4 regions of the Psychrobacillus psychrodurans genome follow, and region 4 is predicted to be linked to each of the others. Evidence: riboswitches for the same ligand, from Rfam matches in the RefSeq annotation. Region 4 holds a riboswitch; each other region holds the start of a gene.
What was found. Region 4 has a riboswitch for lysine ahead of ACQCPR_RS11950 (aspartate kinase). Riboswitches for the same ligand answer to the same signal wherever they lie in the genome.
Positions count from the first base shown of each region.

Region 1: another riboswitch for lysine. It lies ahead of ACQCPR_RS13250 (Na+/H+ antiporter NhaC family protein); the one in region 4 lies ahead of ACQCPR_RS11950 (aspartate kinase).
Region 2: another riboswitch for lysine. It lies ahead of dapA (4-hydroxy-tetrahydrodipicolinate synthase); the one in region 4 lies ahead of ACQCPR_RS11950 (aspartate kinase).
Region 3: another riboswitch for lysine. It lies ahead of ACQCPR_RS19560 (transporter substrate-binding domain-containing protein); the one in region 4 lies ahead of ACQCPR_RS11950 (aspartate kinase).

Region 1 covers NZ_CP189791.1:2,718,788-2,720,996, reverse strand. The annotation lists gene yunB (sporulation protein YunB) at 1-501, shown strand, start outside; lysine riboswitch at 550-732, shown strand; gene ACQCPR_RS13250 (Na+/H+ antiporter NhaC family protein) at 813-2,209, shown strand, end outside.
Region 2 covers NZ_CP189791.1:3,220,608-3,222,816, forward strand. The annotation lists gene ACQCPR_RS15960 (DHH family phosphoesterase) at 1-185, opposite strand, end outside; lysine riboswitch at 348-527, shown strand; gene dapA (4-hydroxy-tetrahydrodipicolinate synthase) at 754-1,641, shown strand; gene ACQCPR_RS15970 (DUF1456 family protein) at 1,705-2,209, opposite strand, start outside.
Region 3 covers NZ_CP189791.1:3,932,207-3,934,415, reverse strand. The annotation lists lysine riboswitch at 576-759, shown strand; gene ACQCPR_RS19560 (transporter substrate-binding domain-containing protein) at 884-1,738, shown strand; gene ACQCPR_RS19555 (amino acid ABC transporter permease) at 1,801-2,209, shown strand, end outside.
Region 4 covers NZ_CP189791.1:2,470,051-2,472,259, forward strand. The annotation lists gene ACQCPR_RS11950 (aspartate kinase) at 1-836, opposite strand, end outside; lysine riboswitch at 932-1,110, opposite strand; gene uvrC (excinuclease ABC subunit UvrC) at 1,301-2,209, opposite strand, start outside.

The sequences.
Region 1 (2,209 bases), 250 kb from region 4:
ACTACACGATTTAATACAGAAATAATTAATCGTGTATTGGCTGATACAAATCAATTAGTTCAGGCCCATTTGGAGCAGGCTGAGCAGGGGGACTTTTCAAGCCTACCTTACTTAGATGACATCGAGTACGATAAACAAACGATGGAGGATCAAGGTGGAGTCGTATTTTTCGTGCCAATGGGGCAAGCGACGAATATTCCCCTTATCGGTAATTTAGGCCCGAAAATTCCAATACGTTTTCACGTCATCGGTAATGTACAATCAAATGTAGTACCTTCAATCACCAAATTTGGTATTAACAATGCGTATGTAGAAGTCAATATTCACATTAAAGTAAATGTACAAATAATCGTTCCTCTAGCAAGTAAAATGAGTACAGTTGAACAGAGTATACCTGTTGCAATGGGGATTGTACAAGGCCAGGTTCCTTATATATACACAGGTGGCGATGGTGATGCAGCTCCATCAATAGAAGTTCCACTACCATTACCAGAAAAATAAAAAACCTTAAAATTATAGTATTTACTGATATACTAGTGGAAATGAATAAGAATAGGTAGAGGCCGCATGACTTAAGAGTAGTTTACAGGAGAATGACAACTGTGATTGTAAACGGAAGGAAGTTATGCCGAAATTAGATGCTGATCGTCGAGACAAATCTAGTTGGGGTTATTTTGAACAAAAATAACACTGTCATTTATACACCAGTATAAATGGAGAGCTACAGAGTATAAAATTTATGCTTAAAATTTTAACTAAAAGCCAACCTATATATACATTAGGTTGGCTTTTTATATTTAGGAGGATTTGTTTTGGAAAATACGATATTTTCGATTTTACCGCCATTACTAGCGATTGTAATGGTGCTTGTTACGAAGAGAGTTTTGCTATCATTAGGGGCCGGAATCGTTTCGGCAGCTTTATTAGTAGAAAGCTTTTCGCCAATTGACTCATTAAACATTCTTTGGGATTCCTTTATCACATCGTTTTGGGAAAATGGATTAAATGTGTACAATATCTTTATATTATCTTTCATATTGATGCTAGGCGTAATTACCGCCATTGTCAGCTTATCTGGTGGAAGTACCGCCTTTGCAGCATGGGCTGTTAAACGTATTAAAACAAATCGTGGATCTAAGCTATTAACAGTCTTCTTAGGAATTATTATTTTTGTAGATGATTATTTTAATGCACTTGCTGTTGGACAGATTGCACGTCCAATTACAGATTCTCATCGAGTATCACGTGCAAAGTTAGCTTATTTTATAGACTCTACATCAGCACCAGTTTGTGTAGTTTCTCCAGTTTCTAGCTGGGGAGCATTTCTAATAAGTCAGTTAGGTGTTATTTTCGCTACTTATGCAGTAACAGACTATACACCACTTCAGGCATTTCTGATAATGGCCCCGATGAATTTCTATGTTATTGCTGCTCTTGCAATGGTATTTTTTATAGCATGGACAGACAATGACTTAGGTGAGATGAAAAAACATGAAAAACGTGCAAAAGAAACAGGAGTGCTTTTTGATCCAAATAAATCTAATCCAGGTGATTTACAAGGTAATTTCCCGGAAAATAATTATGGAAAAGTGAATGATTTAATTTTACCGATTGTATCATTAATAGCTGTTACACTAGCTTCAATGTTTTGGACAGGGTACCAGGCTTCAGGAAAAGTGATGAACTTATTTGTTATTTTTGAGAACACAGATGTACCACTTTCTTTATTTGTAGGTGGAATTGTATCGAGTATATTAGCAATACTATTATACACTCGTCAATTCAAACAAAATCCAGAAGCGAATGTTGGATTGCTAGGGAAAGCAGTTATTTCTGGTATTAATTCAATGTTACCGGCTATTGGTATTTTAATATTTGCTTGGGCCCTTTCATTTTTAATTAATGCACTGGGAACTGGTGAGTTTTTAGCTAAAATCGTTACAGAAAATAATATTCCAGTAGGGATAGTCCCATTCTTATTATTTGTTTTAACAGCTTTTATGGCTTTCGCAACTGGTTCATCATGGGGATCATTTGGGATTTTACTGCCAATAGGTGCAAGCATCATTATGGTAGTAGAGCCAGAATTACTACTTCCTGTTTTAGCAGCAGTTTTAGCAGGTGCAGTTTTTGGAGACCATTGTTCGCCTATTTCTGATACAACTATTATGTCTGCAACTGGTGCAGGCGTTAACGTAATTGACCATGT
Region 2 (2,209 bases), 750 kb from region 4:
TTTGGAGTCAAATCAGTTACAAATAAAAATGTATCTGGCTCATCATTTTCTAAAAAGTATTCAATCTCTCGATTTAGGGAGGAAATCGAATTATAACGCACCTTCACTTGCTCACCAAAAGCAAGCTTTGCTAAAATGCCACATCCGACACCATCTAAATCATTATGAGACAATAATTTATACATCCTTTTCACCTCTTGAATAGTATGGTTTTAACGTATGAAACTTATTAATTATACTGACCTTAAATAGCTTTATATTTATTTTACAGGTAAACTGTTGCATTAGTATTAAAAAACATGTATTATTTTAATAATTAAATATTCTCTTATTTCAAATACATTTGAAGTAAGGATAGAGGCGCGAAGACCATCAGTACACATTTGGAGGATAATGAGATCCTTTGACATTTGTGGAAAGGGGAATTTGCCGAAGTTGAAAGAATCTCATTTTTCTTGAAGCTGGTTCTGCTGTTGAATAAACACTGAATTGTCATATAGGAGACTATATGGAGGGCTATCTTACGCACGGAAATATTACTTTATTTCTATTGCAACAACGAGCCCTCGTTGTTGCTTTTTTGCGTCTACATAACTTGACTAAACAACCGTCAAGTTATACCTCCGGCGGATGTCATAGATTTTGAATTTCGCTAGTGTAATTCAATATCTGTATGTAATTACGTCGAGGCATAATTGATACCGCCCTTCTCCCTGAATTTTTAATAATAAAACTAGAGGATGTGGAGAAGTTATGAATTTTGGACAAATATTAACGGCTATGGTGACTCCTTTTGATCATAATGAGGAAATCGATTTTCCAGCTACACGGAACTTAATAAATTATTTAATAGCCAATGGAACAGATGGTTTAGTCATATCTGGTACAACCGGAGAGTCTCCGACATTAACAGAGGAAGAAAAAGTTAAACTGTTTAAATTTACAGTAGAAGTTGTGAATGGTAGAGTCCCAGTAATTGCTGGTACCGGCTCTTATAACACAAAAGCATCCATCGATTTAACAAGACAAGCAGCTGATGCAGGTGTCGATGGTATTATGCTTGTTGTTCCCTATTATAGCAAACCATCACAAGAAGGATTGTACCAACACTTCCAAGCAATTGCTGCAGTTACATCTTTACCGATTATGTTATATAATATTCCCGGTCGGAGTGCTGTCAATATGTCAGTAGAAACCATTGTAAGACTTTCCGATATTCCCAACATCGTAGCTATTAAAGAAGCTGGCGGGAATTTAGATACAATGACTGAAATTGTTCAAAATACACCTGAGGATTTTTCACTATATAGCGGTGATGACGGGTTAACAATCCCAGTACTATCGATTGGTGGAGCAGGAGTTATTTCAGTAGCATCACATGTTATTGGGAACGAAATGCAAACTATGATTGAAAAGTTTAATAGTGGCAATGTAAAAGAAGCTGCTAAGGATCATCGCAGTCTTTTACCTATCATGAAAGCACTATTTGCAGCACCAAATCCAACTCCTGTAAAATCGGCATTAAATTTAAAAGGAATTCCTGTAGGTGGTGTTCGCTTACCTATGATTCCTTTGAATAAAGAAGAGCTGAATTCTTTACAAGAAGTATTATCCACATTGCAACAAACCGTGAAATTATAGCATTTTCAATTGTCTATAGATAAAGAGGAAGAGCGAACTCAATTATGAATTCGCCCTTCTTTATTAATTTCTATATTTTACCGCTAAACCTTTAAGGAATTTGCGCGCAAAATTATCCCCGCATTCCTTATAATTACGATGCCCTGGTTTTCTTAAAATAGCACCTAGTTCACCTTTAGATACAATAATCCCACCATCATCTAATACTTCCAGCATATCTTCCGTTGTTAACTGTAAAGCTACTTTTAGTTTCTTCAAGAGTATATTATTCACATGATCCTTCTGCTGCTCTGCAGGCTCTGGATTATTAGTAGGTTGTGTTTGTTTTGGATCCTGTTTACCTCTTTTATGTGTGATTAATCCATTCAAAAATGATTCCAACATCTTGTTGTTACACTTCATATGATTTTCATCTTCCACTACTTCTTCATCATCATTAACTTCTTTTGATTTAGTAAGAATTTTAAGTACATCTTCTTTTGTAAGTTCAATGCCACCTAGCTTAAAAATCTCTACCATGTCTTTGTTTTTAATATCTAGGGCATATCTTAATCTGATTAATATATCA
Region 3 (2,209 bases), 1.5 Mb from region 4:
ATTGCTAGAGAAAAAACTCATTTTTAAGAATGGAAGTTAAGCTTATTTTCACTCTGAACCTACGGTTTTCTTTAACGAAAATGACAGAAGTGAAAAGTAATCCATCCCGAGTGGCTAACTCAAAAAATGGATTACTTTTTTCATGTAAATCATAATATAATTTTTTAGTTTATTTTCCACAATTACTCCTACTTTTTGGTTATCCCCCTATTGACGATTTAACTTACCGAATAGTTTACGTAAGCCCACAATCCAAAATTAATTATTCTTATGCAGTAGAAATCTTGTCTTGTTTCAAGAAGGATAGTACCGATAAGTTTATCCATAGGAACTAATTGAATCCAAAACTAGATAGTCCTATCCGAACTCCAGATAAGTAAATAACAACTATGGAAATGTTTATCGATTTGATTCTTTTTAGAAGAATCATTAGCAGTATCTTTACTCTAAAATTGGTATATCTGATCATGTAGCTATTAATCTCAACGTATAAATAGTTTTTTCGAGAGTCAGTTGACAGATAAGTATGTCTAATGTAGACTATGAAACATAATTGAATACGACCTCACTTAGTATAGTGAGGTAGAGGCGCGATATTTAACAGTCCATAGTGGAGTTTGAGAAGCTATGATTCTATGGAGAAGGAAATGTCGCCGAAGTTAGTAATATTTCTCGGTATTACTTGCTGGGTCTGCAGTTAATAATTGCAGGACTGTCCATTATAAACATCCCGGTTTATAATGGTGTGCTATCTCATTTGGGAAAAGTAGAGGATTTGGGCAACTATACATATTGCGACCTGAGTTCATCTCAGGTCTTTTTTTGTACAAGTTGTCTTTTTTTATAGGAACAAACATACACTGATAAAAAGGGAGTAATTAAAATGAAAAAGAGATTAGTATTTATAACGATATTCGCAAGCTTGTTATTATTATTAGCAGCATGTGGAACAGATGCTACTGAAACTTCAGGGTCTTCATCTGATAATAGTAAAGAAGCAGCAGTAGATACATTTACAGTTGGTTTAGAAGCTGGTTATGCACCTTTTAACTGGACACAACTAGATGACTCTAATGGTGGAGTGAAGATTGATGGTAATGCGGAATATGCTGGTGGATATGATGTGGAAATTGCTAAACGAATTGCTGACGGATTAGGAAAAGAACTAGTTATCGTCAAAACAGAATGGGATGGTCTTGTACCATCATTGCAATCAGACAAAATTGATGCAATCATAGCGGGAATGTCACCTACAAAAGAGCGTAAAGAAACAATCGACTTCTCGGAAAACTACTACACCTCTAACTTTGTTATGGTAGTGAAAAAAGGCGGTGCTTTTGAAGGGGCTACTTCGATTCAAGATTTTAGTGGTGCTAAAATTACAGGTCAATTAAATACATCACATTATGGCGTTATCGATCAAATTAAAGATGTGCAAAAACAACCAGCGTCAGATAATTTCGCGGCAATGCGTGTGGCATTAGAGTCGGGAGTTATTGATGGATATGTATCTGAAAGACCAGAAGGAATTAGCGCTTCTTCTGCAAACAAGAACTTTGCAATGGTGGAGTTCACAGAAGGATTTAAAGCAAAGGAAGAAGATACAGCAGTCGCTGTAGGTTTGAAAAAAGGTAGTGACTTAACAGATAAAATTAATGAAATTTTAGCGGAAATATCGGAAGAAGAACGTCAAGAAATTATGGATAAGGCGATTAATAATCAACCAGCTGCAGAATAAAAATGATGTGATACCGGCTGCATCTTTTTGCAGTCGGTTTTTATATGGAAGGAGGGAAATGTATGAGCATTGAATATATTATTTCGATGATTACAAGTAACTGGCCGATGTTCCTTCGTGGAGCAGGAATGACACTACTAATCTCCATAATTGGTACGATTTTTGGAGCAGTTATTGGTTTGCTGGCAGGAGTTATTCGTACAATTCCTACGCCTGAGAGAAAACTAAAACGTATTGTATTAAAAATAGTTAATCTGATTCTTTCTGTTTATATTGAGTTTTTCAGAGGAACACCAATGATTGTACAAGCAATGGTAATATTCTATGGCTCTGCACTAGCTTTTGGAATAGATATGGACCGTACAATGGCAGCAATATTTATCGTTTCGATTAACACGGGTGCTTATATGGCAGAAATAGTACGTGGTGGTGTCATTTCAATTGATAAGGGACAATTCGAGGCAGCACAAG
Region 4 (2,209 bases):
ATAGAAGCTAAAGATCCGTTAAATGGCACCTCGTATTCTATAGTTAATCGAACGATATCGGATTCAAACGCTACCCCACGAACTACTAAATTATTTTCCACATCTACTTCCTCCTTCAAAATCGTTCCTTCTCCATCTTTATAACTTGGGCGAACTCGTAATGGAACCTTGTAGTTTTTAGCGAATTCAACCGCACGTGGATGCAATACCCCTGCACCTAAATTAGCTAGTTCTAGCATTTCGTCATATTCAAGTTGTTCCAACCTTCGAGCCTTCTCGATATAGCGCGGATCTGATGTATAAATACCATCAACATCCGTATAAATATCGCAAATTTCTGCTTTGATAGAAGCAGCAATAGCTACAGCAGTTGTATCAGATCCGCCTCTGCCAAGGGTTGTAATCTCTCCTTCTTCTGATATCCCCTGAAAACCTGCTACAATAACCACTTTATTTGAATCAAGTAAACTATCAATTTTAGCGGGATCCAGTTTCAGTATTTTTGCATTTCTATGTATATCATCTGTTATGAGACCAGCTTGAGCACCAGTCAGAGAAATGGCATCTATCCCAATTGCATTTAACCTAATAGAAAGTAAAGCCATCGTAACTTGCTCCCCATTGGATAAGAGCATGTCCATTTCACGTTTTGATGGTGATTCTGCTAATCCAAAAGCAAGGTTTGATAATTCATCCGTTGTTTTACCCATTGCAGATACTACAACAACAATATCATGTCCTTTATCTTTCTCACGTTTCACTCGAGTAGCAACATTTTCAATTTTTTCAGTTGATTCAACTGAAGTACCGCCAAATTTCATTACAATTTTAGTCATGAACATCCGCTCCCTAATTAATCTGTAAGGATTAAAAAATGCTTTCCACATATTGTGAAAAGCATTGTCTCATACACGGTCCAAAAAATCTGCCCATGTGAGATAGCCCTCCAGAATATAAATTCTGACAATTCTACATCTATTAAATGCAGAACCAACAATAGAATAGGAAAAGCTAATCTATGTTTCGGCGAAAAACCCTTTCCACAGCCATTCTAGGAACTTCCCTTCCTCCTGCTGCGTACTGATGTCTAATCGCACCTCTATCTTCACTTAAAATACAGTGAAATATTCAATTACGCCTCGGTGTAAATGCGTCCAGACTTTGAATTGCGTTTACGCATTAACTCCTTCAAAATCTATGACATCCACCAGAAGCTTAACTTGAATCAGCAATTTTTAACCACGTATTTGCGTCGTTTTTGTGTTGAGTCAAGTTAAATTGTTTCAACCATAACACATGATTATTCAGAAGACAATATATTTTTCTGAAAATGATTAACCATGATCTCTGCTTGCTTACTAGGAAGACCCGCTTCCATAAACTCTTCTTTACTAGCAGCTTGTATTTTCTTTAAGGAACCAAAATGCTTTAATAATAACTTTTTCCGTTGAGGTCCGATTCCTTCTATACCATCGAGCGATGATGCAATAGTATGCTTCCCTCTTTGTTGCCTATGGAATGTTATAGCAAAACGATGGACTTCATCTTGAATACGTTGTAGCAAATAAAAACCTTCACTCGTCCGCTTCATCGGTATTAGTTCCAAAGGGTCTCCATATATAAGCTGAGAAGTTTGATGCTTGCCATCCTTTGCAAGACCTGCAATTGGAATATCTAACCCCAATTCATCCTCTATAATTTCTCGTGCAGCTTCAATTTGCCCTTTTCCTCCATCAATAATAATTAAATCAGGCAGTGGCAAGTTTTCCTTAAGTACACGAGTATATCTTCTACGTACAACTTCGCGCATTGCTCCGTAATCATCATGCTTAGCTGCGGTTTTAGTTTTATACTTACGATAATCTTTTTTGCTGGCTCTACCATCAATAAAAACAACCATTGCAGATACCGCATCAGTCCCATGAATATGAGAGTTATCAAAAGCTTCAATTCGCATTGGAGGTGCAATATTCATCGAATCACCAAGCTGCTCTATCGCGCCTATCGTCCGTTCTTCTTGTCTTTCGATTAAATGAAATTTCTCCGTCAGTGCAATTTTAGCATTTTTTTCTGCCAATTCGACCAGATTTTTCTTCGTCCCTCTTTGTGGTACGAAAATCTTCATTTCTAACAGTTTTGAAGACAAGTCAATATCCGTACTCATAGGAACATAAATTTCTTTTGGTTTAATATGTTCTGACTTCGCATA